DNA from 2 places in the Paenibacillus nanchangensis genome. Region 2 is predicted to be linked to the other one. Evidence: riboswitches for the same ligand, from Rfam matches in the RefSeq annotation. Region 2 holds a riboswitch; the other holds the start of a gene.
The links. Region 2 has a riboswitch for thiamine pyrophosphate ahead of ACE6ED_RS17185 (ABC transporter substrate-binding protein). Riboswitches for the same ligand answer to the same signal wherever they lie in the genome.
Positions count from the first base shown of each region.

Region 1: linked by a shared signal. The riboswitch ahead of ACE6ED_RS27175 (ABC transporter ATP-binding protein) and the one ahead of ACE6ED_RS17185 (ABC transporter substrate-binding protein) in region 2 are both predicted to bind thiamine pyrophosphate.

Region 1 is NZ_JBHOFD010000050.1:22,781-37,607, forward strand. Features, by position in the region: gene ACE6ED_RS27130 (HEAT repeat domain-containing protein) at 1-1,163, shown strand, start outside; gene ACE6ED_RS27135 (ATP-binding protein) at 1,232-2,350, shown strand; gene ACE6ED_RS27140 (DUF5682 family protein) at 2,347-4,701, shown strand; gene ACE6ED_RS27145 (VWA domain-containing protein) at 4,703-5,947, shown strand; gene thiE (thiamine phosphate synthase) at 6,174-6,941, opposite strand; gene thiD (bifunctional hydroxymethylpyrimidine kinase/phosphomethylpyrimidine kinase) at 6,938-7,750, opposite strand; gene thiM (hydroxyethylthiazole kinase) at 7,747-8,559, opposite strand; gene ACE6ED_RS27165 (ABC transporter substrate-binding protein) at 8,852-9,979, opposite strand; gene ACE6ED_RS27170 (ABC transporter permease) at 9,972-10,805, opposite strand; gene ACE6ED_RS27175 (ABC transporter ATP-binding protein) at 10,792-11,583, opposite strand; TPP riboswitch at 11,653-11,755, opposite strand; gene ACE6ED_RS27180 (S-layer homology domain-containing protein) at 11,889-12,551, opposite strand; gene ACE6ED_RS27185 (AraC family transcriptional regulator) at 12,854-13,723, opposite strand; gene ACE6ED_RS27190 (GNAT family N-acetyltransferase) at 13,961-14,581, shown strand; gene ACE6ED_RS27195 (hypothetical protein) at 14,743-14,827, opposite strand, start outside.
Region 2 is NZ_JBHOFD010000020.1:120,841-135,667, forward strand. Features, by position in the region: gene ACE6ED_RS17125 (ArsR/SmtB family transcription factor) at 159-518, opposite strand; gene ACE6ED_RS17130 (ABC transporter permease) at 646-1,374, opposite strand; gene ACE6ED_RS17135 (ABC transporter permease) at 1,375-2,091, opposite strand; gene ACE6ED_RS17140 (ABC transporter ATP-binding protein) at 2,088-2,999, opposite strand; gene ACE6ED_RS17145 (HAMP domain-containing sensor histidine kinase) at 3,062-4,555, opposite strand; gene ACE6ED_RS17150 (response regulator transcription factor) at 4,552-5,226, opposite strand; gene ACE6ED_RS17155 (EAL domain-containing protein) at 5,297-6,340, opposite strand; gene ACE6ED_RS17160 (hypothetical protein) at 6,374-6,604, shown strand; gene ACE6ED_RS17165 (pyridoxamine 5'-phosphate oxidase family protein) at 6,785-7,210, opposite strand; gene ACE6ED_RS17170 (hypothetical protein) at 7,400-8,842, shown strand; gene ACE6ED_RS17175 (ATP-binding protein) at 8,851-10,533, opposite strand; gene ACE6ED_RS17180 (cobalamin-dependent protein) at 10,666-11,745, opposite strand; TPP riboswitch at 11,976-12,087, shown strand; gene ACE6ED_RS17185 (ABC transporter substrate-binding protein) at 12,263-13,339, shown strand; gene ACE6ED_RS17190 (thiamine-binding protein) at 13,422-13,715, shown strand; gene ACE6ED_RS17195 (ABC transporter permease) at 13,712-14,479, shown strand; gene ACE6ED_RS17200 (ABC transporter ATP-binding protein) at 14,495-14,827, shown strand, end outside.

The sequences.
Region 1 (14,827 bases), on a different contig from region 2:
CGCTTGCGATCGAACTGCTGGCCGGCAGAGAGACTTACCTGGAATCGCTGCTGGCATGGTCCCGGGATAAAAAGAAAACGGTCCGCGAAGCGGCTTACCTGTCGCTCGCTCAAGGCGGCAGCCCGCAGGCGGAAGATCGCCTGGCCGAGGCATTCGCCGGCAAAGACAAGGATTTGGTTGCCGATGCGCTCCATCGTTACCCTACGCCGAAGCTGGCCGGCTGGCTTGCCCCGCAGCTGGAAGAGCTGGTAAGGCAGGGGCTCGAAATTGAGGACAAGAAACAGGCGAAAACATTAAACTCGAAGCTCGAGAGTGTGCTGACCGCGCTGGGCAGCGTACGTGGACCTCAGCTTGATGCGTTGGCCCGTTTCATAGCGGAGCATGCTGCCGTTTACACCTCGCTTGGCTGGCTGGAGGTGACGGATTACTGCGCGGGTTATGTTGAAGCCTCCGGCTCGGAGGAAGGAATGGAGCTGCTCTCCAAACTGGAGGAAGAGAACGCGCGGTATTTATCCAATACCTTCCGTCTGGCTCATCAGGTGCTGCCGCCGGAAGAATTGTATGAGCGCTACGTGGGCTCCACAACAAGCAAACTGAAAGGCGTCATTTCCAAGAAAGCGGTACAACGCGAGAAGGAGCTGCTCCAAACGGTCGAGCGCATGGTGTCCGAGCATGCGTATGTTCCTTTTGACGCGGTGTGGCGCAGTGAATACCGGAACGATTCCTATTACCGGAATGTACTGGCTTCAACAGAGCGGATTCAAGAGAAATGGGATCCGCGCTGGCTGGACTGGTTCATTTCCCGCGACATGCTGAAGCTGGTGTGCGTGTTTGCAAGACCGGGCCACGAAGCCGCGGTGAATTATCTCCGCGAGAAGCTGAAAAAAAATCCGGAATTCCGGAATAAGTCCGGTGCTCTGCTCCTGGAAGGCCTGGAACGCGCGGAAGCGCCAAAGGAAGAACGGCATGAGCTGCTTGTAGCAGCCATCGAAGACAAACGCAACGCTACCTCTTACCAGTTTGAGCCGTTTGTGTTCGAAAAGCTGTGCGAGCTCCCCGATGGATATGCGGACAGACTGCAGGCAGCTTTGTCCTTATACCGCTACGAGTGTGTCAAGCAGCTGGAATATGTAATCGACAAGATGCGCGGCCGGCGCGATTAGCCAATAACGTAAGCTAAGAATTCGTACACGGTAAAGATAAACTTTGAACAAAATGAGGAGATGAAGGCATGGCAAAGACGGCAAAAGCAGCACAAACAGATCAGACAGAAAACCGGATGCGGCTTCCTGCGGAAATATTGTACAAGGAAGAGCTTGAAGCGCTCCGCAAACATGACACCGGGAACGTACCGGCAGGCTGGCAGATGTCGCCGCGTTCTGTGCTCACCTTCATCTGCGGCGGCCAGGCGGGCGGAATGGAAATTACGCCAAAATACATCGGCAACCGGCGGCTTGTAGAGATGGCGATTGCGACACTGGTCACCGACCGGGCGCTGCTGCTGATCGGCGAACCGGGAACAGCAAAATCCTGGCTGTCCGAAAATCTAGCCGCTGCAGTGTGCGGCAATTCCGGCCGGGTGGTACAGGGAACGGCAGGAACGACGGAGGAGCAGGTCCGCTACTCCTGGAACTATGCGATGCTGCTCGCTAATGGTCCGAGCCAGGAGGCCCTTGTCCAAAGCCCGATTATGCGGTCGATGGCAGACGGCGGGATCGCCCGGTTCGAGGAAATTTCGCGGTGTGCTTCCGAGGTGCAGGATGCGCTGATTTCCATTTTGTCGGAGAAAACGGTGACCGTACCGGAGCTGGGCACTGAATTAAGCGCCAGCAAAGGTTTTTCCATGATCGCAACCGCCAACACGAGGGACCGTGGCGTAAATGAAATGTCCGCCGCCCTGAAGCGGCGGTTTAATATCATCGTGCTTCCGGCGCCTTCGGACCTGTCGACTGAAGTCGAGATCGTGAAGAAGCGGGTGCGCGAAATCGCTTCTGCTTATGATTTGCAGGCGGCTGCGCCGGCCGACGAAGCGCTGCTGAAGGTCGTGACGATTTTCCGGGAGCTGCGGACGGGCATGACGCTGGACCGCAAGGAAAAGGTAAAATCGCCTGCCGGCGTCATTTCGACTGCCGAAGCGATTTCCCTGCTGACGAACAGTATGGCGCTTGCCGCAAGCTTTGGCGGCGGCGAGTTGACCGATGCCGACCTGGCGGCAGGGTTGCAGGGCGCGATCGTCAAAGATGACGACAAGGACCGGCTGGTCTGGAAGGAATACCTGGACCATGTGATGAAGAAACGCGGCAGCGAATGGCGCGGTTTGTATGAAGCCTGCAAGGAGATGAACGGATGAGTCGGCAGACGTCCTCTTCCCAGCTTGAATCGCCTTACGTCTTTGGCGTAAGACATTTGTCGCCGGGCGGGGCGCGGCATCTGCTTGAAACGCTGGAGACCATCCGGCCGACCTGTGTGCTGATCGAAGGGCCGTCGGATGCCAGCGGCGAAATCCCCCACCTGACCCGGCCGGAGACAAAACCGCCTGTGGCGATCCTCGCTTTTACCGAAGAGCTGCCGGTCCGGACCGTGCTGTGGCCGTTTGCAGTGTATTCGCCGGAATATCAGGCTATGAAATGGGCAGCGGACAACGGCGCGGCCTGCGCGTTCATCGACCTTCCGACTTCGGTTGTTCTTGCGCTCGGGCAGGGCCGGACCCATCCGGTGGAACCCGCGGGGGATAACGGCAGCCCGGCAGAACCTGGCTGGGATAGCCAAGATCCGTCAAAGCGGGAAGAATCGGTATATAAGCGGATTGCCCGCCTAGCAGGAGAAGACGATTACGAGACGTATTGGGAACGGAATTTCGAGCATAACGGCAGTGCCGGAGCCTACCGGACCGCACTTCACGCGTTTTCTGCTTCGCTTCGTGAACTGACCGAGGAAGCGGAGCGGATCAACGAGCAGCAGGAATTTGCCAAAAACGCTGTGCGTGAAGCCTATATGCGGCGGCAGATTGCCCATTTTATCGCTTCAGGCCATGAGCCGGGCAAAATTGTGGTCATCTGCGGCGCTTACCATGCCGCCGAATTGGAACACACGGACGGAATCATGAGCGACGAGGAATTGGCACTTCTTCCGGCCGTATCTTCCAAGCTGACGTTGATGCCGTATTCCTATTACAAGCTGTCCAGCATGTCGGGCTACGGCGCGGGCAACGAAGCCCCTTATTATTATCAGCAAATGTGGGAAGCGATGACGGAAGGGACGCCGGAGGATCTGCCCTACCGCTACCTCAGTTCCGCCGCACGGATGATGCGGGAGCGGGGGACGCACCGTTCCACGGCTGAAGTGATTGAGGCGGTCCGGATGGCGGAGTCGCTTGCGGCGCTGCACGGCGGCAGCGCCCCTGTGCTGAAGGATTTGCGCGACGCTGCGCTTACGCTGCTTGGCCGGGGCGAGTTGTCCGCCGTGGCCGACAGCCTGGCCCGGCTCGACGTCGGAACGGCGATCGGAGAGCTGGCGGAAGGTGTCAGCCAAACCCCGATCCAGGATGATTTGAACCGCCAGTTCAAACAGCTGAAGCTGGAAAAATACAAAACCCCGGTTGCCGCCGATTTGCCGCTCGATTTACGCGAGAACCGCCGCGTGTCTTCTGCGGAGGCAGCCTACCTCGATCTGAACCGGTCGTTTTTGCTGCATCGGCTGGTTCTGCTCGGCGTTCCGTTTGCCGAGCGCAAGCGGCTTGCGGCCGATGCCGCCGCTTGGAAGGAAGAGTGGGCCGCTAGATGGACACCGGAAACCGAAATTCAGGTGGTGGAAGCAACACTGCTTGGGGAGACGGTTGAACTTGCCGCCGCTTACGTATTGAAGCAGCGGCTGGAAGCCTGCGCCTCCGTGGCGGAAGCGGCGTCGCTGATCAGGATTGCCTGTGAATGCGGCATGACCAAGCAGCTCGGCGAGGCGGTCCATACACTGCAGCGGCTTGCAGCGGACAGCCGGGATGTCGTTCAAATGGCATCAGCCGCTTCGGGGCTGTCGGCGGTTATTGGCTTTGGCGATATCCGCAAGATTGACACCGCACCGCTGGTTCCGCTGATGGAGCAGCTGTTCCACCGGTCCGCGCTGTATTTGGTCGACGCCTCCGGCTGTAATGATGAAGCTGCTACCGGCATGATCACGGCGATGAATGAGTTAAGCGCCATTGCGTCCGCCCATCATGAAGCGGTGGATGAGGTGCTGTGGGAACAGGAGCTCGGCGTGCTGGCCGAGCGGGATGACCGCAATCCGAGATTATCCGGATTTGCCTGCGCCATCCTGATGGAGCGCGGCAAACTCAGTGCCGAAGAATGCGGGGCGGAAGTGTCGCGGCGTCTGTCGCCGGGCATCCCGGCTGAGCTGGGAGCCGGCTGGTTTGAAGGGCTGTCCCTGCGCAACCGTTACGCCCTGCTGTCGCGGATGAGTTTGTGGGAACAGCTGGACAGCTATATTGCTTCACTCGACCGGGAGCAGTTCATGCGCGCATTGGTGTTTTTAAGGAGAGCGTTCAGCGCATTTTCTCCCGGGGAAAAAATTATGGTTGCAGAGCTGCTCGGCGAGCTGTGGGGGATTCATCCGGAGGAGGCGTCGGTCCTGCTTACCGACGAGTTGAAGGAGGAAGAAAACCAGATGATAGACGAACTTAACGATTTCGATTTCGGGGACTTTTAATATGGCGGATCAGGCACAAGAACAGGCACAAGAACAGGGACAGACACAAGAACAGGCACAGGCACAGGCGATCCGCTGGAGGCTGGTGCTAGGGCAAGCGGCCGAATCAAGGCTGAATGAATGCGCGGGAGGCGGCGTAAGAGAGCTGTCCGAGGAAGAACGGATTATGGATGAAGCGCTCGCGGCGATTTACGACGAGTCGACGGAAGGAGCTGCTACGGGGTCGGGCAGAAGTGCAGGACGCCAGGGCGGCACTGGACCGTCGGCCCCGCGTTTGTCCAAATGGCTGGGCGATGTCCGGTCTTTATTTCCGGAAGACGTTGTCTCGATCATCCAGCAGGATGCGATGGAGCGCAAGGGATGGAAGCAGCTGCTATTTGAGCCGGAACTGCTGGCAACCGTCAAACCGGATATCCAGATGGTCGGCACGCTGCTTCAGCTGAAAGGCAAGATACCCGAAAAAACTAAGGAAACCGCCCGCATCCTGGTCAAAGAGGTGGTCGATGAGCTGGTGAAGCGGATGGAGCAGGACATCCGCAGGGCGGTTACGGGCGCGCTGAACCGGCGGGAGCATACACCGCTGCCTTCTCTCAGCGGAATCGACTGGAAACGGACGATCAGCCGCAACCTGAAGCATTACGACACCGGGCTGAAGCGGATTATTCCCGAACGGTTTTATTATTTTGACCGCTCCAAGCGCAGTAAGGAATGGACGGTCATCGTTGATATCGACCAAAGCGGCTCGATGGCGGATTCGGTAATTTGGGCGTCCGTCATTGGTTCGATTTTTGCTTCGATTCCCGCGCTGGAGACGCGGGTGGTGGTATTTGACACTGAGGTGGTCGATTTAACGGAGACATGTGCGAACGATCCCGTCGATATGCTGTTTGGCGTTCAGCTTGGCGGCGGCACCGATATTAACAAGTCAGTGGCGTACTGCGAGCAGTTTATTACCGAGCCGAAAAAAACGCTGTTTATCATCGTATCCGATCTGTACGAAGGCGGGAATCAGTCCCGGTTGATCCAGCGCATGCGCGAGCTGAACGAAGCGGGCGTGCGCACGCTTGGACTGCTGGCGCTGTCCGACCACGGCAAGCCGTTTTACGATGAACGGCTGGCGCGGACCCTCAGCCGGAACGGAACACCCTGCTTCGCCTGCACCCCCGGCAAACTGCCGGAGCTGGTGGAAGGTGCGCTAAAGGGGCTTGACCTTGCCGAGCTGGCTAAAAAGATCGGCACGATGTGACCGCCACCGGCACTTTGGCATGAGACAAACGGGATGATGGCAGTAAACCGTGCGGAGCAATAGTGTATATCCAAACGGTATAACGGCAGCCAAGCGGAATGGCGCCAAACCAAACGCAATGGTGTCAAGCAAGCGAACAAGAAGAGGGCGGACCCAAGTCGTTATACGACTTAGGGACCGCCCCTTTTGCTTCATGCTCAGTTTGAATTGCGAAACCGAACCCCGCTTATCCCGAGTAGGTCTCCGCCAGGGTGCGTTTTACATCAGACAGCAGCGTTTCCGCCGCCTGTTCCGGTGCAGGCGCAGCTGCGATGGCGGAGATGACCGACACGCCGTCGGCTCCCGCCCGGATGACCGGTGCCGCGTTCTCCAGCGTAATTCCGCCAATGCCGACGACCGGGATATTGCAGCCCTCCGCACGCAGGGAGGCGATAAAGGAAGTGCCCTGCACGGCGCGGGCATCATCCTTCGAGGACGTAGGGTACACCGGTCCGATGCCCAAATAATCGGCACCGTCGCGGATGGCACGGTAAGCTTCGTCTAGGTTATGCGCGGAAACGCCTACAAGTTTGTCCGGTCCAAGCAGCCGACGGACCTCCGCGGCAGGCATGTCGTCCTGGCCGATATGCATACCGTCCGCTCCGGTCTGCAAAGCCAGGTCGAGATCGTCATTAACGATAAACGGCACGCCATGCCGGCGGCAGATCGCCTGCAGCTTGAGGGCCAGCTCCAGCTTAGCCGTTCCGGTTAGTGCTCCCGCCCCTTTTTCCCGGAATTGAAACAGCGTTGCGCCGCCGCGGAGAGCCGCCTCAAGCACCGATTCCGGTGCAGCGGCACAGTTTGGACTCCCCATGATAAAGTAAAGCCGGAGCAGCCGGCGGACCGAATGGGAAGAGAGGCGTCCCGCTTCCGCCAGAGAAGAATAACTGAGGACGTTGATGCCGGTGCCGGACGGCACGTCCGCTGCCCATTGCTGTTTTTTACCGATGTTCATTGCACACTCCCCCTTAGCAGCTTGTATGCAAAATGATTGGTTGGCCCGTGTCCCGCCCCGATTTCAAGCGGATGTTCAATCGCCGACTGGATAAAAGCTTTGGCTGTCGCGCAGGCTTCCTTCACTGTCTGCCCTTTGGCCAGCTCAGCCGCTGCTGCAGCCGAAAAGGTGCAGCCTGTGCCGTGTGTGCTGCGGGTATAAATCCGCGTGCCTTCAAGCCGGTGGAACGCCTCCCCGTCATATAAAAGATCGGCGGACAGCCTGTCGTTGTCGTCATGTCCTCCTTTGACAAGAACATGACGCGCTCCCATCGCATGAATGGCACGAGCGGCGTCCATGCGGTCTTCCCAATTGTCGATCCGGCGGCCGGTAAGCAGCTCCGCTTCGGGCAAATTGGGGGTTACGAGCAAAGTGAGAGGGAGCAGGCTCGTGGTCAGCGCCTTCAGCGCCTCCCGCTGCAGCAGCGTCTGCCCGCCTTTGGCGACCATAACCGGGTCCACCACCAATCTGTTCCATCCATACTGGCGGATTTTTGAAGCTACAATTTCAATAATTTCCCCGCTGAACAGCATGCCGGTCTTAACCGCTTCGGGCGAAAGATCTTCCCCGATGGAATCCAGCTGCCGGGCGACAGCTTCCGGTTCCATCGGATAGACGCCTTGAACGCCAAGTGTGTTTTGTGCCGTCACCGCCGTCACGGCGGACATTCCATATACGCCGAGCTCCTGGAATGTTTTGATATCCGCCTGGATACCGGCACCGCCGCCGCTGTCCGTCCCGGCAATTGTCAGCGCCTTGGGTATGCTCATCCCCATATCACCGGCAGCTGTGCCTGCGCAATATTCGCCCGGCGGCTGCATTCTTCCGGCGTGATGCGCGCCAGCATATTGAGGAACTCCACCTGGAAGCTTCCGGGCCCGCGGTCTCCGGCGGATTCTGCGGCCAGCTCGGCGGCAGCGGCGTAAACAGCCAGCGCTTCGGCGGCCGCTTCCAGCGGGTGGTTTTCCGCGACAGCCAAAAATGCGCCAACCACTGCGCTCAAAAGACAGCCTGTCCCGGTGACCCGGGTGAGGATCGGATCGCCGCCCCGGATCAGATAAGCCGTTTTGCCGTCGCTGACCACGTCTTCCGCTCCCGTGATGATCACAATGCAGCCGAGCTTGTTGGCCGTGCGTACAGCCAGGCCCAGCCGGTCGCCGTCTCCGTCACCCGCGTCAACGCCTTTGATGCTCCACTGTTCGCCGATAACATGCGCGATTTCAGCGACATTGCCGCGCAGGGCCGTCAGCTTTAACTCTGCGATCAGCCGGTGAGTCACTTCCGTCCGGTAAGGCGTGGCTCCCGCGCCCACCGGATCCAGCACAAGCGGGACGCCGAGCTTGTTCGCGGCTTGGCCCGCTAGCCGCATCGCCTCAATGGTCCGGTCGTTTAGCGTCCCGATATTCAGCACCACCGCGCCGGCCAGGGCGGCCACGTCCTCCATTTCCTCGCAGGAGTCCGCCATAAAAGGGGAGGCGCCAAGCGCAAGCAGCCCATTAGCCGTAAAGTTGGCTACGACAATATTGGTAATGTTATGAACTAACGGATTGGCTTCTCTAACCTTTTTTAAAAAATTCATCAAAAACCCTCCTTAGGTAGTTATAAAAAGACTGAACCGAAGAAAAACAGGTAAGACCTAGCTGCCCCTGCGGCGAAAATCGGACTCCGGCTATGGTTCCGGCTATGGTGTACTAGGACTCACAGACTTGCCGAAATTGGACTCCTGGTTATGGTGGCTTGGACTCACAGACGTGCCGAAATTGGACTCCAGGTTATGGTGTGCTTGGACTCGCAGTTGTGTCGAAATTGGGCTGGCTGATATGCCGAAATTGTACTTCCGGTTGGGCGAATGTCCCCCCCAGTTGCACGAACTACAATAAATTAACAAAAGCTTCTTCAGCTTTGCCAGCTTCGCCAAGCATGTCGTTTTGCTTCAGCCACTCCGCCACACGATCCCATGAAGCCTCATCCTGGTACCCGAAAGGCTGCGAACCGGCATCCATTAGCGGCAGCAGGATCTCCAGGCTTTTTTGTTCAATATCCGGATCCAGCGGGGAGGTCTGTTCTTCATGCTTTAGCAAAAGTTCCAGCGCCTCTTTGGGGTGATCCCGTACGTACTGCTGCCCTTTGGCTGCGGCTTGCATAAACCGTTTTAGAAGTTCCGTTTTCGTATCCACTGTCCGGTCGCTGGCCGCAAACACCAGCTCGTAATAATCCGGCACCCCGTATTCCGCAGGATTCAGCGGTCGTACAGAATGGCCTTCCTTCTCCAGCAGAAGCCGCTCGTGATTGATGAACCCGCCCATGATCGCGTCCGCTTGGCCTGTCGACAGTGAAGGAACAAGGTTAAAGCCGATGTCGAGCAGTGTGACCTGTTCAGGATCGCCGCCGTCCTGGCGGACCATTGTGCGGACCATAGCTTCATACAGCGGAATCGAGGAGTAACCAACCGTGCGGCCCGCCAGATCCGCGGGACGTTTAATTCCGCTGTTCTCCAGCGTCATCAGGTGATTCAGCGGATGCCGGACCACCGCCCCAACCGACTTGACGGGAATCTGTTCTCCGCGCGCCATTAAAATCTGCGGCTGATAGGTTAAAGCGAGATCGATTGTGCCCGCTGCGGCCAGCCGAAGGGCATCATTGGTTTCCGCCGGCATTTTCAGTTCAACTTCCAGACCTTGTTCCGCAAAAAATCCTTTTTCCTCAGCCGCATAAAGGAAGGTATGTACCGCGTTCGGATACCAGTCCAGCATTAAGGTGAGTCGTTCGGGCTCCGTCTGTGCGCCGGACGCGGCTGGGCTGCCGTCCGTGGTGTCGGCTGCCGCTGCCTCCGCCGCCGGTACTCCCGGCGCTTCCGATAACGCTGTGCCGGCGGACGCAACGGGCGAAGAGGCGGAACCGGAGGCAGCCGAGTTCCCCGAACCGGCGCTTCCGCAGCCGGCAAGGAGAAGAACGAGCGATAGGAGCAGGAATAAAGGCCGAATTCGTTGTTTAATCATGCAGGGCATCTCCTTTACTTTGAAGGGTTGTCAATTTAGGCTGTCGTTTGCGTTTGCGTGTTCCGGGGAGAAGACGCTCAAGCAGGGAAAAAAGCAAAAACAGCACAAGTCCGATCGCGGACAGCAAAACTACGGCGGCAAACATAGAGTCCGTATGCAGATTGCCGGCCATCCGGCGGCTGTACAGCCCCAGGCCTTCAGTCCCGCCGAGCCATTCCCCGACCGTCGCTCCAATCACGCTGTAGACACCGGCCAGCTTCAGGCCTGAACAAAACGACGGGAGCGCCAGCGGAATCCGCACATGCAGGAGCCGCTGCCGCCGCGTGGCGCCCATTGTCCTCAGCAGATCGTCATAAACCGTGCCGCCAGCGCGGAGCCCGTCGTACACGCCAACGACAACCGGAAAAAAAGCGGTCAAAAACACAATGGCGACTTTGCTCCACAACGTGTAGCCGAACCACAGCACAAATATGGGGGACAGCGCAATGAGCGGCAGCGTTTGGCTGACTACAATCATCGGGTATACGGCCTGCCGGAGACGGCGCGATTCGTATATGCCAACGCCCAACAGCACGCCAAGCACGACGGACAGCAGCAGTCCGGTGAACACCTCGTTTAAAGTGGCGGCAAGATGCACGCCAAACAGCAGCCCGCGATCCTCATATAATGCGCGTGCGATGGCTGTAGGAGCCGGCAGAATGAAATCAGGCACACGTCCGCTCCGAACCGCGGCCTCCCATACGCCTAACAGCAGTAGGGACAGCAGTAAAAAGGGGAGGTACGGTTTGCACCGGACCAGGCGGGTACGCCATTTATTCACGCGCATACAGCATCCCCTCCAGTTCGGCACGAAGTTCCTGGCTGCGGGAAGTGAACACCGCCGCCGCGGTTCGCGGCTTGGGCAAATCAATGTGCAGCTCCTTCACCGGCTTCCCGGGCGATGCCGGCATCACGAGCACCCGGTCGCTGAGCAGCACGGCCTCCTCCAGATCATGGGTGATAAACAGCACAGTGAGATTTAATTCACTGAGGAGCGGCAGCAGCCAGCCGTGCATTTCCCGTTTGGTCATGGCATCAAGCGCGCCAAACGGCTCGTCCAGGAGCAGAAGCTCCCCGCCATGCATCAAAGTGCGGAGCAAAGCGGCCCGCTGCCGCATCCCGCCCGACAATTCATCCGGGTAGGCGTTCACGCGCTCCCCGAGGCCAAACCGCTCCAGCATCCGAAGCACATTTTCCCGTGCTTGCTTGCGGTCGCCGCGACGCACCATGACCGGCAGCAGGCAGTTGGCGAGTACCGTTTTCCAGGGCAGCAGCAAATCCTGCTGGGGCATGTAGGCAACGCGTCCGAGCCGGGAGCCGTCACGCCCGTTCAGCAGAATGGTTCCCGATTCGGGCTCCAGGAGACCGGCCGCCAGCTTGAACAGGGTGCTTTTGCCGCATCCGCTGGGTCCGACGATTGAAACAAACTGTCCCCGGGAAATATGCAGGCTCAGATTTTTGATAACGGGAGCGGCAGGGGAAACGTAAGAGTAAGAAACTTGATGAACTTCGATCAGCTTTTCAATTGGACATCCCTCCAGGCCTACGCGACAAAAAAGACCCATCCTTTCCCAGCGGGTCAGGACGGGTCTTCATATACAAGCCGGCGCCGCCGGCAATCTATTGGCGTCGTCTCTCAAGAAGCTCCACTTCCCTCCGCTGGTATGATCCAGATCAGGTTCCAAGGGTCCGAAGCGTGCGCTTCGTCTCAGCCGGCCGGCTCCCCTAGTGAATGACAGGTCTATTCGGTTAATAAACGCTTTTTACTATACCATATTATGTCTGGTTGTAAAGGGCCAATTTGAAAAAAGCGGCTGATGAAGCCTCGACGTTATACGCCTTGCTCGCCTTGTGCCGGAACGGTTCCCGCTTAAGGCTGCGGATGCTGCTTCAGATAATCAAGCGCGTTGTACAGCATCACCGCTGCATCTGCCCGGGTGACGGATTCCTGTGGACGGAATTTGTTGTCATCGTCCAGGGTAATGACGCCCCGGGAAATTGCGCGCTGCACGCTGCCTTGGTAATCCGGTGTCAGTTGATCTTCGTCCGCGATGTCGACAGGATTAAGCTTGACCATTGGCAGTCCGCCGGCTTTTTGCATCGCCTGATCCAGCAGGTGGATATACATTTCTCTGGTCATCGGCGCGGCAGGATCGATGTCTGCGGGAATGTTCACTTCGTTGTAATGAACGTTTAAAAACGCCTGCGCATACCAGGCTTTATCGGGCACCCGGGTGAAGATATCGCTTGCGAGCGGTGCCTTGATAAAGAGGATAGAGGCCAGACTGAACTGGAAGCCTTCGGAAATAAGCTGAATGCCTTGGCCCGAGCTGAGTGCGGCGTCCGGCAGGAAGCGGGAGCCGTCAACTCCTTTGATCACACCTTGCTCACGCAGGGCTTCAATTTTGGTTTTGCCTTCTAAGGAAGCGATGTCGCTAAAACCCGAACCCGCCGCATGCAGCGAACCTCCGACAATCCCGGAGAGCAAGGCAAGCGATAGCGCGGCGGCGAAAACACGGTGTTTGGTTGGCATAGTAGGTCACCTCTTATACAGGAGTGCAGACGGCCTCGGCCTGCCTGCCTTACTCCCCTGACGGCCCAAATGCAGGAAAGGTTGCAGGCTTGCAGCCCGCTGTGGGTTAGGCTGCTGTCGCTGTAAGCATTCGTTGTTCGGGCGGTTCATGAACACCAAGAGCACCAAGAGCACCAAGAGCACCAAGAGCACCAAGAGCACCATGAACACCATGAGCGTTCCGTTCCTCTCCGCGGTAGGTTATGATGTAGGGTACCTTGCAGCATCGCTACACTTACCTCGCAGCAGTACTCCGCTGCCTTTTATTCGGTGACCGGAATATAAATTTTCATCCGCAGCCGATCAGGATAATGGGAAGCGAGTACATCTGTTACTTCATAATCGGGTCCTTCGCGCCGCTCATATTTGGAGGATGGCAGCCAGACACCGTAAATATAATCGCGGACATCCGGTACGGCCGCAAATGATTGAACTTTGAAGACGGCGTATAGTCCGCCGGGGATAGTGATTTTGACATATCCCTCGGGAGCATCAGCTTCCGGGCTTGTTTCTTCGCCAATAACAAATGAGAAATCGCCGTTGTCCGCAAAATGGCACGCCGCACCAACATTCATATCAGGCGCGATTTTGCCCGGAATGTTGGCAAACCGGCCGTTCCGCCCGAAATCGTCGTAGAAGCCGGGGATCGCGGAATAGTGGCGGTCATCATTCAGATTGGTGCGGTATTCCACCCCGATCACTGTTTTGTCTGCAAAGTTGTGAAAATCAGGTTTGTCGATAGACAGCTCGCTGCTCCGGCGCGGCAGACTGCCGGCGTCCAAACGGATCGGCGCAATTCCGCCAAAAGCCGGCTTGTCCTTACGGAATTTGCCGGGTGTGGAGCCGGTAAAGCTCTCGAATGCGCGGGTGAAAGCCTCCTGTGAGCCGTACATTGCGCCGACCGCGGCGTCGAGCACGCCGATGTCCTGCTGCTGAAGCCGGGCCGCAGCCTCGGTCAGCCTTCTTTTTGTGATGTACTCCTGAACGGTGTAGCCTGTAATGGCGAGAAACAGCCGCTGAAAATGAAAAGGGGAATAACACGCGTTGTCCGCAATCGCGCTGATGTGCAGTTTTTGATCCAAGCGGGATTCGATATAATTTACCGCTTCCTGAATCCGATGATAGGTATCCATGCCGGTTAGCCGCCTTTCTCTCAAAAATAGGAATAACTCTATTATGACTGCCTGCATCGCGTTTGTTTTGATTTTGTGTGCGATTATGGACGGAGCGGGAAAAGACAGGAGGAGCAGGCAGGAAGTGCAACGGCGCTGCAGATGTAGTAGGATAGCGGTATAAGCAAAAAAAGGAAAATAAATGAACATCCTGGGAGCTAAAGCTATCTTAATCTAACCAACCAAGGAGGCGAGGGAATGGTGAAGGCGGATCAGGAACTGAGCATTGTCAAGGCGGAAGCCGCATCGGCTGCGGGAGCTAAACTGAATTTGTTTGCGCTGGGCGATTTTGCACAACTGTTGGCAGGTTCAACGAATCGGGACACCATCCACAAGACGTTCGAATGGCTGTGGCGGGGGAGGAGTAACCGGTTCAGCCATCATCATGCTTTTGAAGCCAAAAGAAACGGCCGGACGCTTGGACTTGTTACCTGCTACCCCGTACCGCTCTTAAACCGGCTGGCTTGGCCAACACTGACTGCTCTGCTGTCCATTCGGAAGCTGAGGCTGATCGGTTATCATCTCCTGCATCCGCAGGACTTTTATTCCGCGATAACGCTCAAAGAGGGATTCAAAGATGAATTTCACATTGGAACACTGGCAACAATGCCGGAGAGCAGAGGGCTTGGCGTCGGTTCCCGTCTGATCGTTTACGCCGAAGAGCAGGCGGTTAAGCACGGATTCTCCAAATCTTCCCTGACGGTAAAAAAAGATAATGACAAAGCGCTCCAGTTGTATGAACGGATGGGCTACCGCATCACAGGTGAGGTTAATAAACCTTCAATCGGATTGTACCGGATGGCCAAGCGGCTTCTTTAAAAAGTCCACTCTTAACCGGTTTCGCGGCACTTTACGCCTAAATTTCATACAAGACAAAAAGCAGGCCGTCCAACACTTGGCGGCCTGCTTTATTGCTGCAAGATAGACAAACGCGGCCCGGGTAGAGGCGTTGCTCAGGTTACAGGGGAGGCCTGCTGTACTTAAGCCGACTTCACACCCGTTTTATCCTGTTTGGGCCACAAGGTATAGCTGAAGCTGATCGCAAAATCGATCGCCAGGATGATG
Region 2 (14,827 bases):
CCCTGGACTTTGCGGGCTTTATTTTTCCTGACCGCCTCCGGAAATCGGCGTAATAAACTCAGCGACCTCTATCAGCCAAAACCTGCAAAAAAACAGGCCAACCGGAGATCCCGGATGGCCTGTTAAACCGCCCGTCGGGCGGCTGTGATTTCGTTTCCCTATTCGTGGCTGATGTGCTCGTGCGTCTGCTTAAAAATCTGCTCCACATGCGCATCGTTTAAGGAATAAAATACGGTTTTGCCTTCCTTGCGGCGTTTGACAATCCGCAAATTCCGCAAATACCGGAGCTGATGGGAGACCGCCGATTGTCCCATATCCAGCACGCGGGACAGGTCGTGCACACACAGCTCTCTCAGGGACAGTGCGTAAATCATCCGGATTCGGGTCGGATCGCCCAATGCCTTAAACAGCTCGGCCATCTTGTCCGTAGTCGTCCGGTCGGGAAGTTCGACCTGCAGGACTTCCGGGTCCAAGCCGCCGCAAGCCTTGTCGCATTCTTCGGTTGTCGCCGGTTCCATCGGTTCTCTCCTTCTGTCGGATTAATCGGCCCTTGGCCGACCTTGTGTCCCTATTATATAAAAGAAAAGGCCCCGGTGTCCATTCACCGGAAGCCCGGGCCGAATCCGTCTCCGGCCTGCCGTCTGCTTAGACGGCTTTACGTTTGAAGGACAAAAATCCTGCCCCAAAAAAGAGCACAAAGCTGCCCAACACCACAATCAGCAAACTCTCCAGCGGCAGATTAAACGCTCCAAAGTCCTGCTCGCCCCTCGGTATCATCGCCAGCATCGGCTGTGTCCACGGATAATAAGGTCCATACGTCGCAGAGTTGGCAATCAGCATGTTAGGGAGCGTAAAGCTGACATTCAGCGCAAGCGGAGCCGCGAAGCTGCTCCATGCTTGCGAGACCGCGAGCTGCAGCGCCGCAAGCGGCAGACAGGCTACCCAGCCGCCCAGCACACATTGCAGCAGCATCGTCCATGGAATCGCTCCTTCCACGCCTTTGGTCAAGCCGATTACCACGATCACCGCCAGCATCAGAAGCTGCGTACAGGCAAGCAGGAAAGCGATCATCAGAAACTTGGAAACATAAACGGCCGTGCGTGTAACGGGCAGCGATAACAGCTGCTTCCAGCCTCCGTCGGTATGCTCGTAGCGGCACAGCAGCGCCGCAAACAGCCCGGACAAGATCGGAAGCAGCAGCATGGCGTGCACCATCGACATCCCCCCGGCGGCCATTGCCCAGGTCAAGCCTACCTCCGACTCGTCCATCAGCAGACCTACAGCCAGAGACAGCAGCGGGCTGGCGAGAACAAGCAGCCACATTCTGCCCTTCGACATCTTGAGCCGTTCGGCGGCCAGAATTCTTCTGAACATTCAAGCCACATCCTTTCTGGCAAAATGCATCGCAAAGGGCAGCAGCAGCAGCAGACCAAGCGCGGCGCCTCCGCCTGCAAACCATTCCTTGTGCGGTCCCGACCAGGCCAGGGCCGGCCAGGCCAGCGGAATGTACTCCGACACCGCCCCGGCGAACAAGGAGAAGACCGCGGCAAATACGCCGATGGTTACAGGCCATCCTTGATTGCGGAAGGACAGCGACATCCAGAGCTGAAGCGAAACCGCTGGCAGCGCCGCGGCATAGCTCACGAATCCGAGCCGGATGAGGTCAACTACAGGCAGCTCGCCAAGCGGGAACCCAAGCGCCCATCCCAGCGCGGCGGCCGATACCGACAGCAGCACACAGGACACAGCCAGCAGTGACAAAGTAAGAATCAGCTTCGACAGGAACACTGAAGTGCGAGAGATCGGCAGAGCCAGAAGCTGCTTCCACGAGCTCATCTGATGCTCCACATTTCCAATCAGCGAACACAGCAGCGTCGCTCCCAGGAAAAGGGCAACCGGCACGAAATCGGCCAGATTATCCAGAAGCGTTCCCCACAAATCGTCCCCATACCTGTTCACGAGGTAATCGTAACGCAGACCGAAGTTCAGCGCCTGCATGGCGGCAAGGCCAAGAGGACCCAGGAAGACAAGAAACCATACGCCTTTGCCGCGGATTTTCAGCCAGTCGGCCGACAGCGCGCGTCCGATCATGCTTTCTCCCCCCCGACGACCTGCAGGAAAAAGTCCTCCAGCGACTGTCTCTTCTCCTCCACGCGGTACACGGCATGTCCATTTTCCACCAGCGATTTGACCAGCAGCGCCACTCGCGCGTCGTTCATCCGGGAGTAGTGCAGCGCCCCGTTCTCCACTTTTCCTTCGTAGCCTTTGTGTCTGGCGAATTCATACGCCGCCTGCGGCTCGGACACAATCAGCCGCATTTCCCCGGCCGCCCGCTGCTGCAGGCTGGCGATGGTATCCTGGTACACCATCCGTCCCTGCCGGATGATGCCGACCGTATCGGCCATCTGCTCGATTTCGCTCAGCAAATGGCTGGAGACCAGCACGGTGATGCCGTGCTCTGCGGGCATCCGCTTGATCAAACTGCGGATTTCCTGAATCCCCGACGGGTCCAGTCCGTTGGTCGGCTCATCCAGAATCAGCAGTTCGGGATTGCCGAGCAGGGCGGTAGCGATGCCAAGCCGCTGTTTCATACCAAGCGAAAAACCTTTGACCGGACGCTTCTCCTCACCCTTAAGGGAGACGATGTCCAGCACTTCCCCGATTCGCGATTTCGGCGCATCCAGAATACGCCGGACCGCCTCCAGATTCTCTATGGCCGATAGATGACCGTAGTAAGACGGAAACTCCACCAGCGATCCGACTTTACGCAAAATGTTCAGCCTGTCCTTGCGCAGGTCTTTGCCAAATACCCGGATGCTGCCTGATGTGGGTGCAATCAGTCCGAGCAGCATCCGGATCGTCGTCGTTTTGCCCGCTCCGTTTGGTCCAAGAAAGCCGTAAATTTCGCCTTGCCGAATATTCAGGTTTAAATTGTCGACCGCGGCCCGGCCCCGGTATTGCTTCGTCAATGCACTCGTTTCAATCACAATTTCGCTCATTGTCTTGTTCACCTCGGAAATAAGCATACCGCCCGAAGGTTAAAGACAAGGAGGTCCGAAGTTTAAATTTTGTTTAAATTCCCGGAGGATGAAAGTTCAGAGACCGCAGGACCGAAGACTTCAGGACCCGTCAGTGTTATGGCGGTCCCCTCCGGACCGGAATCAACGCTCCAGTGCAGATCCATGCGGGAAATAAGCACATCGACGATAGCCAGGCCCAGACCCGCCCCTTTGGCCTCTGAGGTATGCTGCATGCCCGGTCCCCGGTCCGAAATCACGATCCCCCGCCTTCCGCCAGTCTCCGTCAGCCGGATACCGACATATCTTCCGCTTCCGGCATGGCGGACGATGTTCTGGTAGAAGTTATCGAGAATACGCCGGAACCAAATAACATCGATCTGCCAATAAAACGGCTCGCCCCCCAGATCGATATCGATCTCAAATCCTTCTTTTTCCCATACCGGATACCAGGCTGCGGCGCTTTCGCGCATCAGCCGCAGCATTTCCCTGCTCTCCAGCGACAGCTTGATCCGGCCGGAAGACAGCAAATTGTAAGACAGCAGGTTGTCGATCAGCGCGCCGAGATCGGCAATCCGCTCGTCCATCAGCGCCAGCGATTTTTCGCCCTGTTCGGACAGCCCTTCCTTATGCAGACTGTGGACATGGCTTCGGATCACAGTCAGCGGTGTCCGCAAATCATGGGATAAATCGGCTACCAGCCGTTTGCGCAGTTCCTCTTCTTCCCGTTCGCGGCGCCGGCTGTCGGCGAGCTGGCCCACCATCGTGTTGAAGGACTCCTCCAGCATGCCGATTTCGTCGGGTCTCCCCCCCGGGATTTTTTCCGGAATTCCGTCCTCTCCCGGCAGCGTCATGGCCTGCTGCAGACGCGTCAGCCGGCGGCGGATGTGGGCGAAGAACAGCCAGGACACCGCCACAAACAAGACAAACATCACAAAAAACACCGCGAAATAAAACGAGTTCGGCGCAGTATTCATCGCGGGTTCGACACCAATAAGCGAGCGGCTGACCCGGATGGCCATGAACCCTTGTCCGGCATCCGGGCGGTCGCCGATAAATGCCACCGCCGTAAACGGGTCGCTGTTATAGCTGTCTTTCATAAACACAACCGCATCCGATGCCGACCACTGTTCGGGCAGAGACAAACCGGCTGATACCGGTTCCGCCGAAGCAGCCGGCTTGGGAGCGGGCACCATATGCCGGCGGGTCCGGCCGTCAGCATCCACCCAAAACAGCTCGGCATCCGCATATTTCCGGGCGAGTTGCTCCAGCCTTGCATCAACCTCCGGAGCGCTTTTGCCGCTTAACGCCAGCGCTTCCCGGTGCCACGCAAGCTCCAGCTCCTTGCCGGACGGATAAAGCGGATTCGCCTCCCGGGCGGACGGCGGGCCATCCCACACCATGCCGACAGCGAGGCTGTAAACCATGTAGCTTACCGGAAAAAACAACGGGAGAAACAGGAATGCCGATAATATAATCAGCAAATAACGGGAAAGGAGCGAACGCCGGAAACGGCCAAACCATCCGAAGCGTCTCATGCCCGGATCCGGTAGCCGACGCCCCGTACCGTTTCAATCACCTTGGGATCGGCGGGATCGGCTTCAATTTTTTCGCGGAGGTAGCGGATATGCACCATCAGCGTCTTGTCGCCCTCAAGATACGGTTCGTTCCAGACCGCTTCATAAATCTGTTCCTTGGTCAAAATCTGGTTTAAATGCCGCAGCATGTAGAAAAAAATCTGAAACTGCTTGCCGGTGAGCGCAATTTCCTCCCCGGTCCGGCCGTCTTCAATCCGGTTGTCGCCTTCATGCACAATTAAATGGCCGAGCCGTGTCGGCTCTGCGCTTCCAGCACCGCCCCGCCGCCGCAGCACTTCAATCCGCGCCGCCAGTTCATCGGGATGAAACGGCTTGGTCAGGTAGTCATCTGCAAACTGCAAACCCTGCAGCTTGTCGTCGATTGATGTTCTGGCGGTCAGCATCAGGATCGGCAGCTGCGGGTAGGCCCGTTTCAGGCGCTGGCCTACCGTAAATCCGTCCAGGCCTGGCAGCATTACATCCAGCACCGCAAGCCCGCACCCTTCCGCTTCCTCCACCGCCCGTTCTCCGCTTTGAAGCCAGCGGACCGCGTAACCGCGGTCGCGCAGATCATTAGTGACGGCGAGGCCGATTTCCCCGTCGTCCTCGATATACAATATCACTCCGCTCATTGCCAGTAACGCTCCTTTGTCCTATGTAATGAAACTCCCCGAAAGCTGGCGCCTTCAGGGAGTCGAATCCTTATGTGCATACTCCAGCAAACAGCCCGGTCGGAGGCTGCGGCTCCGGCCTGCCGAACAGATAACCTTGTCCCAGATGGACGCCGATTTCCCGGCACATCCGGAATTCTTCCCGCCGTTCAATCCCCTCGGCCAGCACGGTTCCGCCGAATGCCCGGGCTTTGGCGACGATGGACGCGATTTTTTCCTGCTTTCCGCCATCGGTATCGCAGTCCGTCACCAGACTCCGGTCAATCTTTACGTAATCCGGCTCAAGGCGGCTCATCAGCTCGACCGTTGAATAACCGGCCCCCACATCGTCCAGCGCCACCTGCACCCCCTGACGCCGGTATTCTGCAAAAATCCGGTTCAGGTGATCGATATCGTCGATTTTTTCCGTCTCCACCACTTCAAATACATAGTCTTCCGGTTTCTGCCCCAACCGGTCAATCGTTGCAAACGTATGAGTCAGGCAGTGCTTTGGATTATAGATCGACGAAGGGAGGAAATTGATGAATCTTTTGATGCCGGCGGGAAGATGCCGTGCGCCGCTTTCAATCGCTGAAATCCGGGCAGCCCGGTCCAAAAACGTGTGAAACCCCGTCTGGTGGGCAATCTCAAACAGCTCGTAAGGCTTAAACTCCGTTCCCCCTGGCTTGGGCCGCAGCAGCATCTCAAAGCCAGCGATCCGTTCTTGTTCATCCACAATAGGCTGCATATAGCTGCAAAATTCACGGTTCGCAATCAGTTCAACCAGATTCATGTTCGCAAACCGCGCCTCCAGTTCCGGCAGCGGGAACCAGCGCGGCAGCCCCGCATTCCGGGTGTCCCCGGAAATGGAGACCGAAAGCTCTGCCGCGCTCCCATTCTCCCAGGAACGGAGCGTGCGAAGGAGTGTAAACAGCTCTTCTTTTGAACTGTAGGGGATGCTGCCCGCATCCGCTTTCTGCCGAACCTGCCAGCCGGCATCAGCCAGCCTTATGCTGAGCTCCTGAGGAGATGGAAGCCAGCTCAATACGCCTTCATCTTCAATCGGGGGAACCACCGAGCAGCTTCCGCAGTCCATTCCCGTTCCTCCTTTGGTGTGTGGATGGTATATGTGCGACATCATTATACCATGTCTGGCACCGGACAAAAGAGTACGGATCGTGAATATCCGGTCCCGCAGCTGAACCGGCCTTCTGCGCGAATCAGGATGGCAAACAGCGCACAGCGTGAACGGCATAATTGGTGCGCGGCTGGCGGGAATGGCGCGGCTGACGCGAACAACACGGCGGGCGCGAACGACACGGCGGGCGCGAACGGGCATGGCTGGCGCGAACGGGCATAGCTGGCGCGAACGGCTCGGTCGGCGTGAACGGCGCGGCTGATGCAAACGACACGGCTAACGTGAACGGCGCGACTAGGCGCGGCCAGTCCGAACGGCAAAAAAGCCGGCGGCGGAGCCGGCCGGCTTGCTCCGCTTCTGTTCGGAAGCGGAACCATTTGTTTTTCATCTTTATCCTGGCGGTCAAGCGCCACCTTCCCATACTCCTTGTTCTCCCCCGCGCCCGCGGTACTCAATCCGCCCGGGCTTCAGTTCAAGAATTACGTAGTCCGGGTCCTCCGGGCCGCTGAACCATTTTTCCAGATCCTGATTCCAGACCTTGGAACGGAGACCTTCATCCTTCGAGACAGACGCGGTCGCCTCGATTTCGACCACATCCTTCGTGCCCCCTGCTTCGTATCCCAGCAGCAGATACACGTTGGGATTATTCTGAAGCTCCTCCACCTTGTGCGTTTTGCGGTCGGTGGCCAAATACACATTTAATCCCTCGTGATATACCGCCATATAACGCACCTTCGGTTTGTTTCCGGCTTCAACCGTTCCGAATGAGCCGTACGGATTCTCTTCAAGAGCGGCAACGATCCGCTGTTCCAGCGTTGCTTTGTCCATTATTTGATAGCTCCCCTTTCGCCTGCGCCGCTTCGGGCATAAAGCCGCGCAGCGCACCATAGTCTCCCTAGTAGTGTACCCGTTGCGGCCTGATTGAATCCGGGAATAACGGCAGGTTCAGGGTACTTCCTTCTCTAAACAGGGTAATAATAAAAAGTAACCTACTATGTATAAAAGGCGGGATTTCCTATGAACTCTAGCCGCGAGCCGGTCCTGCATACAGCGCTGTTGCAGTTTGTTTTCCCTTTTTCGATCCGGCAGGGCGAACGCAGCAAGCTGTTTTCGCATTTGGAGCATCATGGCTACACTCCATTTTATCTGCACAAAAAAGAACTGGAAGACGCCTATTACGGCGAAGGATACTGCGTTTCCCACGAGCGGATGGAACGGTCCTATCTTCCCTTTGCCGCGCATGTACTGTTTCCCCATGAGCCGGATAACGAGGCTTTTACGCGATATTCGCGCAAAGAAACATTGGAGGGCATGCTGGAAACGCCGAATCTTCAGCTGCCATTTCGTATCCTGTCTACAGATGTCCTGCTTTGCCCGTTTCGGGTGGGCTTTGTGACGGTCCGTATCGATATCAGCCGGGACGGCCTAACCTTCAGCCAAGCGATGGAATTCGCCGACCGGTTCCGGATGCTGGAGGATGTTTCCGAGGAAGACAACCACACCCGTATCCGCGAGGGAGACCGGAGCTTCCGCCAATCGGAGGATTTTCTGTTTAAGCATGTAATCGACGGGCTGGAGCCGTTCCTGGACCGGTCCGATATGACCGGCGCCTACTTTGAGACACTGCCCTTTTTTGTGGACGAACGGATGATGGTTCAGGCTTTCTACGGTCTGGAAGAGGAGGCGGAGATCGATGAACAGCTGCGGTTCCGCGCGGGTCAGATGGATGGAATGGATTTCGAAGGACGACCTTACATAAGCGCAAGCGATCCGGAATATATCGCGGATTATACCAAACGCCACGGCTACACCCGCTGGGCGCCGGACACGCATTATGTGATGAACGAGCAGACATTCTGCTGCCTGAGCAAAGCGGAGGGGGAGACGGCGCGGAAATTGGTCAACCAGATGTACGGGGAGTATTATTACGGGCTTCTGCTTAATATTTTTCATAAAATCGTTTTGCTCAAGCTGGCCAACATTCATGCGAAGCTGAAAGTGGAAAAAGACTACGAAGAGGTGGAAGAGCTGATTGTGGCTATCAACAAATTTTCGGCCAAATATTATTTTATGGAGCTGATATCCCAGTCGCAAGGACGGGAGCTGTTCTATCAGGTGCGGCAGGTGTACGGCAACGACAAGCTGTATGAAGAAGTGAAACAGACGCTCGATGATCTGTTCCAGTACCAGGATAAATTCAGCACCAACCGGCGCGATCAGATGCTGATGATCCTTACGCTGTATTCCGTGGTGGGCGGTATTTACGGGATGAACCAGGTCATTGAAGACCTGAAAGGCGATATTGACTGGAGCAAGCTGCAGGGGTATTCCCTCTTCGAATATCTGGCTTTGTTCGTGACCCTCAGCGGCATTGTCATCGGCATTGGCATTACCGTACGTGAAGCCGCGCGGGCTCTCCGGAACCGGCGCAAACGCCGGAAATCCCCCAGCAAGGAATAAGCGCAACGTCAGGGCAGCAGTTGCTCCAGCGCTGAGCAGGCATCCAGATAAGCGCCGCACAGCTGCGGCAGTTTGGCGCCTGCGGCCGGACCGTCTCCGTGATGCGCCGCGCGCTCAATATCAGCGCAGAGCGAAGCAAAATAATCCGCTCCGAGACCCAAGCTCCCGGATTTGAGACTGTGCGCAATCCGGCCCGTCTTCGCCAGATCCCCGCCCGCAAAAGCCGCTTTAAGCTGCTCCAGCCGGGACGGCGTGTCCGACTTGAACATGTCCAGCAAAGAGCGCAGGATAGCCGGCTCTTCATCTCCGTCCAGCTCCAGAATTCCTCCGGCGGTCTGCATGTTAAGGACCGGCGCGGTCCGGGGAGCCGCCCAGCGTTCCACAATCTCGCGCAGCCGGTTCAGCTTAACCGGCTTGGCCGCCCAATCGTCCATTCCCGCCCGGAGGCACCGCTCGCGCCCTTCCTCCGTGGCGTCGCCCGACAGGGCGACGATTGGCGTCCGCAATCTTCCCGCGGCCGCCTCCAGCTCGCGGATTTGCTGCGCCGCTTCCGGGCCGTCCAACTCCTCCAGCTGGCTGTCCAGCAGAATCAGCGCGTAATCCTCCTGCTTCCAGGCCTCCACGGCTTCCCGGCCGCTTTTCACCCTCCGCACTTCACCGGCGCCGAGCTTTTTGAGCTGCGCCGCAAGCAATTTGGCGCCCAAATCTTGGTCTTCGGCGAGCAGTATCGCGGGCAGCACCAAAAGCGGTACGGCGTCCTGCTGTGGCGCCCGGTTCTCCTCTCGAACTCCCGCGGCTCTGCGCAGCGGAAGCTCGAACCAGAAGGTCGAACCTACTCCGAGTTCGCTGTCCACGCCGATTTGGCCTTCCATCTGCTCCGCCATAGCCTTGGTAATGGCGAGCCCAAGGCCGGTGCCTTCGGATGATACGCCTTCACGCCGCTGCGCCTGTGTATAAGGCAGGAACAGACGCTGCATATCCACGGAAGAAATGCCTACACCGGTGTCGGACACCTCAAACCGGAGACGCTGCGCCTCTTCACTTTCGGACCCGACGCTTATGGTTACAGCAATCTGCCCGTTATTCGTAAATTTGACGGCATTATTGATGAGGTTGATCAGCATACGGGTGATTTTTGCCCGATCGCCCATCAAGCTGTCCGAGACGCGATCCTCGATCCGGCACCCCAGCTCATTGCCCCGCTGCTGTGAGGCAGGGCCCAGCAGCCGGCATACATGGTCCAGCACGGTGCGTATATTCATTTTTTCCACATCCAGAGCCAGGCCGCCTGCTTCAAATTTCGCCAAGTCCAGCAGATCGTTGATCATCCGCAGCAAATAATCAGCGGACTCCCGGATCACGCCGACATAATCCAGCTGCTCGTCCGATAAAGGCGAGCCCTCCAGCAGCTCAGCCATTCCAGTGATGCCATTCATCGGGGTTCGTATTTCATGACTGACCATGGACAGGAAATTGCTTTTCGCCCGGTTGGCGCGGTCCGCTTCCTCCTTGGCCGCTTTCAGCTCTGCGTTGCTTTTGGCCAAAAGCCGCTGCGTGGTGATGATCTCGTTGTTCATCGCGGAGAATTCGGCAAGGTTCTGCTCTTCCCGCTCCCGGCCCAGCACAATCTCGCGTACCAGTCCCTCGATGGTCTTCCGCAAGCTGTCGATTTCCTGCTGTTCGTCTTTCACGCGTTCCCCACCTTTATCTCGGCATTTGGCCTGTATCTCTTACAGCGGCTGTTATGAGTAGCCTCCTCCCATAACAGCACAAGCTGGTACACCAGCTTCGGACGGGACCAGACCGGGCGGCCTCAATGCAATCTACCGCTCCAGCCTCCCGGCCGTTCCGGTCAGCCGTTCCGCCGCTTCGATGGCGCCTTGGGCATCAGGCGCATAACCGTCCGCGCCCACTTTGAACCACAGCTCCCGGTCAATGTTAAAGGGGAGACCGCCCACCAGTATCTTCACATTCCGTGTTTCTTCCGCGTTACGGATACGCTCAATGAGCCGTGCGACCAAGGTAATGTTGTAAGTCATTGTGGCGGAGATTGCCACAACATCCGCCCGCTTGTCAGCCAGAAACCGGATCAGTGCGGCTTCCGGCATATTGGCGCCAAGATGATAGGTATTCCAGCCTTCCATCTCAAAAAAATCGGCGACCATCCGCAGACCGATTTCGTGCAGCTCCTCACCGACCCCGGAAGCGACCAGCGTCTTTTTCCCCTGCTTCGGGGCTTCGATCCAGTTGGGATACAGCTGCGAAATAATGCTTTGTGTGCAGGCAGTGCAGTAATGCTCCTGCGCGACAGTAATCTCCCCTGTCTGCCACAGTCTCCCGATTTCATATTGAGAAGCCTGGAAAATATGCATATAGATATCCCGGATTGGCACGCCCTGCTCATACAAGCCGGCCGCCAGAACGGAAGCTTCCCTTCTTCTTCCGCCAAGCAGATGTCCGAGGTATTCCGCCGCTTCCCCGCCATAAGGCTGTCCGGGACGGATGAAGGGCAGCGGGTGTTCCTTTGTGTTCACCTGATGAATCCCCATGTCCAAGTAGCTGAGTATCAGCTTGAGATGCGGTTCTTCCACACTCTGAACCACCGCGTCCCGAATCAAATACAGGTTGATCAGCAAATCCTCGTCTGTCACCTTATACTGAGCCAGCAGCGTCTTCAGCCAAGATATATATTGGATGAACAGCAATGGGCTGTCCATCGACACGCTCTCTGCCAGGTAGCGAAGGTGGTACAGCGAATCCTGTCTTGTTCTGAGCCGGCCGAGCGGACCGAAGCGGTCCACCAGATCAGGCTGCCGTTCGTACTGAAGGTCCGTCACTTTCCCGGCCACCCGGTCTGCAATTTCATTCAGTACCGTTCCGGCTTCACGTTGTGCTGTCTGCATCCTTCTTCCCCTCCCCTGCCGCAAAATGAGAGCACATTATAGGAGCATATTATGAAAACATATGAGAACCTATAAAAACACATATTTTTTTATTATATTATAAGATTTTGTCGAAGCCTAATTTACAGGGAGAACAATTTGTTCCATACCTCCATAAAATCTCCACCCCCTCTGGACAATCGGCGGGCGGACGGCTATAATACAGCGTGAAGTAAGCTGTACCCGATAACTTCATAGACCAGGGGTGCTGGATAACGGCCGGCTGAGATTGTATCCCTTAGATACTGACCCTTATACCTGATCTGGATAATGCCAGCGTAGGAAACGACGGAACATACGGCCCAATTAGCAGCCGTAACTTTTCCGCGACACCAAACGTCCCGATCCGGGGCGTTTTTTTATTTTCCTTACGAATGTAACGGTCCCTGTGGGACCGGCAGGCAGGTAGCGTATGAAGCCGGGATTATCGCCGGCTGTCGTGAGGACGGTCAACCGGCCCGCCAAAGGAGAGAGAAAAATGGGAGTCAAGACATTAGCCCGTCTGAGCCTTACGCTCGTGCTTGCGCTGGGACTTGCAGGCTGCGGGGCAAACGGCGCTAACGGAGGGAACAACGGAGGCGCCGCCAGCGGTGCGGCTGGCAGCGGTGGGGGAACAGCCGCCAGCGCCGCTCCGGAACAAACCTCGGCGCCGAAGGAGCTGACCAAAATCAAGGTCGCTTTGGACTGGACGCCAAACACAAATCACACAGGATTGTATGCAGCTCGGGATCTGGGCTACTACGAGGAAGAAGGACTTGACGTTGAAATCGTGCAGCCCGGATCCGCCGGATCCGATACGATGGTCACCTCGGGCGAAGCTGCATTTGGCGTCGGCGTACAGGAAAACCTGACCCTGGCCCGTCTGCAGGGCGTCCCGCTGGTCTCTATTGCCGCAATCATTCAGCATAATACGTCAGGCTTTGCGGCTCCGGTCGACCGGGGAATCAAGTCTCCCAAAGATTTTGAGAACAAAACTTACGGCGGTTGGGGTTCTCCGGTAGAAGCTGCGGTCATGAAGGCGATTATGGCGCCGGAAGGCGGCGATGTAAACAAGGTCAAGCAGATCAATATCGGAGAAGCCGACTATTTTACCGCGGTTAAACGGGACATCGACTTTGCCTGGATCTTCTATGCATGGACCGGAATTGAAGCCGAGCTGCGCGGCGAACCGCTGGATATGCTGTATGTGAAGGACTATGCGCCGCAGCTGGATTATTACACACCGGTGCTGATGACGAGCGAAAAAGAAATCGCCGAACGTCCCGAGCTGGTCAAAGCCTTTTTGAAAGCGACCTCCAAGGGCTACCAGTATGCGATCGACCAGCCGGAGAAAGCGGCGGAGCTTCTCAGCAAGGCGGTGCCCGAGCTGGATGCGAAGCTGGTGCTGGCCAGCCAGAAATGGCTGAGCCCGAAGTACAAGGATGATGCGCCCCGGTGGGGAGAGCAGAAGCTGGAAGTGTGGAAGGATTACGCCGACTGGATGTACGGGCTGAAGCTGCTTGAGCAGCCGCTTAAGGCGGAAGAAGCGTTCACCAACGAGTTTTTGCCGGAGTAAACAGCGGTTATAAAGGGGGACAACTCCGCTTCCCTGTATTCTTTGAACTTATCAATCTCCTAATTCGAAAGGATGAGCAATCATGGCCAATACGCTGCTGAGCATTCAAGTTATTCCGAAAACCCCAAATAATGAGGATTCCATTCCCTATGTGGACAAAGCGATTGAAGTCATCCAGCGCTCCGGCGTAAAACATCAAGTGAATCCGCTGGAAACGACAATGGAAGGCGAACTGGAGCAGCTGCTTGATGTCGTACGCGAGATGCATGCTGCGCTGATTGAAGCGGGCAGCCCAAGCGTGATTTCGCAGATCAAGATCGCCCACAACCCCAAGGGGATCAGCATGGAGAAACTGACGGAGAAATACCGGCCGTGAGCCGCTATTGGAAGCAGATCTGGCCGCCCTTCGTGGCGGTCGTCTTCTTTTTGGGACTTTGGCAGCTTGCGACCGCCTATTTTGACATTGAAGACTGGATTTTGCCGAGTCCCGGAGACATTTACCGCGAAACCTCCAACGGCGGCCAAGGTCTGTGGGAACATACGCTGGCTACACTCCGCCTGACGCTGACGGGGTTTCCGATAGGAACAGGCGTGGGCATTGTCTGCGCAGTACTGCTCCACCTGCTCCCCTGGGTCAAAAGAGCGTTTTATCCGCTGCTGATCCTCAGCCAGAACGTGCCTTCCATCGCCCTTGGCCCTCTGCTTGTAATTTGGTTCGGATTTGGACTGCTGCCGAAAATCGTGCTGATTACCCTAGTCTGCTTTTTCCCCGTCGCCGTAGCGATGATGGGCGGATTGAATCAGACCGATGCGTCCATGATGAATTATATGAAGATGGCGGGAGCGGGCCGCTGGCAGATTTTCACCAAGCTGGAGCTGCCCCATTCGGTGCCGTCCCTATTCTCGGGCATTAAAATATCCGCCTCTTATGCGGTGATGGGAGCGGTGGTGGCGGAATGGATCGGTTCGGACCGGGGGATCGGCTACTACATGCTGCTGCAGAAATCGGCTTACCGTACGGACCGGATGTTCGTTGCCATCGCGATTATCGTTTTGCTCAGCCTGGTGCTGTTCGCGGCGATGGCGCTGCTGGAAAAATGGCTTGTCCGCTGGAAGCCGCGCAAACCATCCAAACCATGAAAGAGGCGAGTGCAGATGACGGTAACCCCAGTAATATCAGCCGATCCAAAAGACGGACGGGACACAAGCCGGCAAAACATTGCGGTACCCGCGCTGGAGGTTTGCGATGTGCACCTTAGCTACGGCCGCGGACGGCGTACCACGCAAGTGCTTGGCGGCGTCTCGCTGACAGTGGACCCGGGAGAATTCGTGTCGATTCTCGGTCCCTCCGGCTGCGGCAAAAGCACGTTGTTCCACATCATCGGCGGGCTGGTCCGTCCGGACCGGGGACACATCCGGATGAACGGCCAAGACAGCACCGGTAAACGCGGGCAAATCAGCTACATGCCGCAGCAGCCCGCTTTGTTC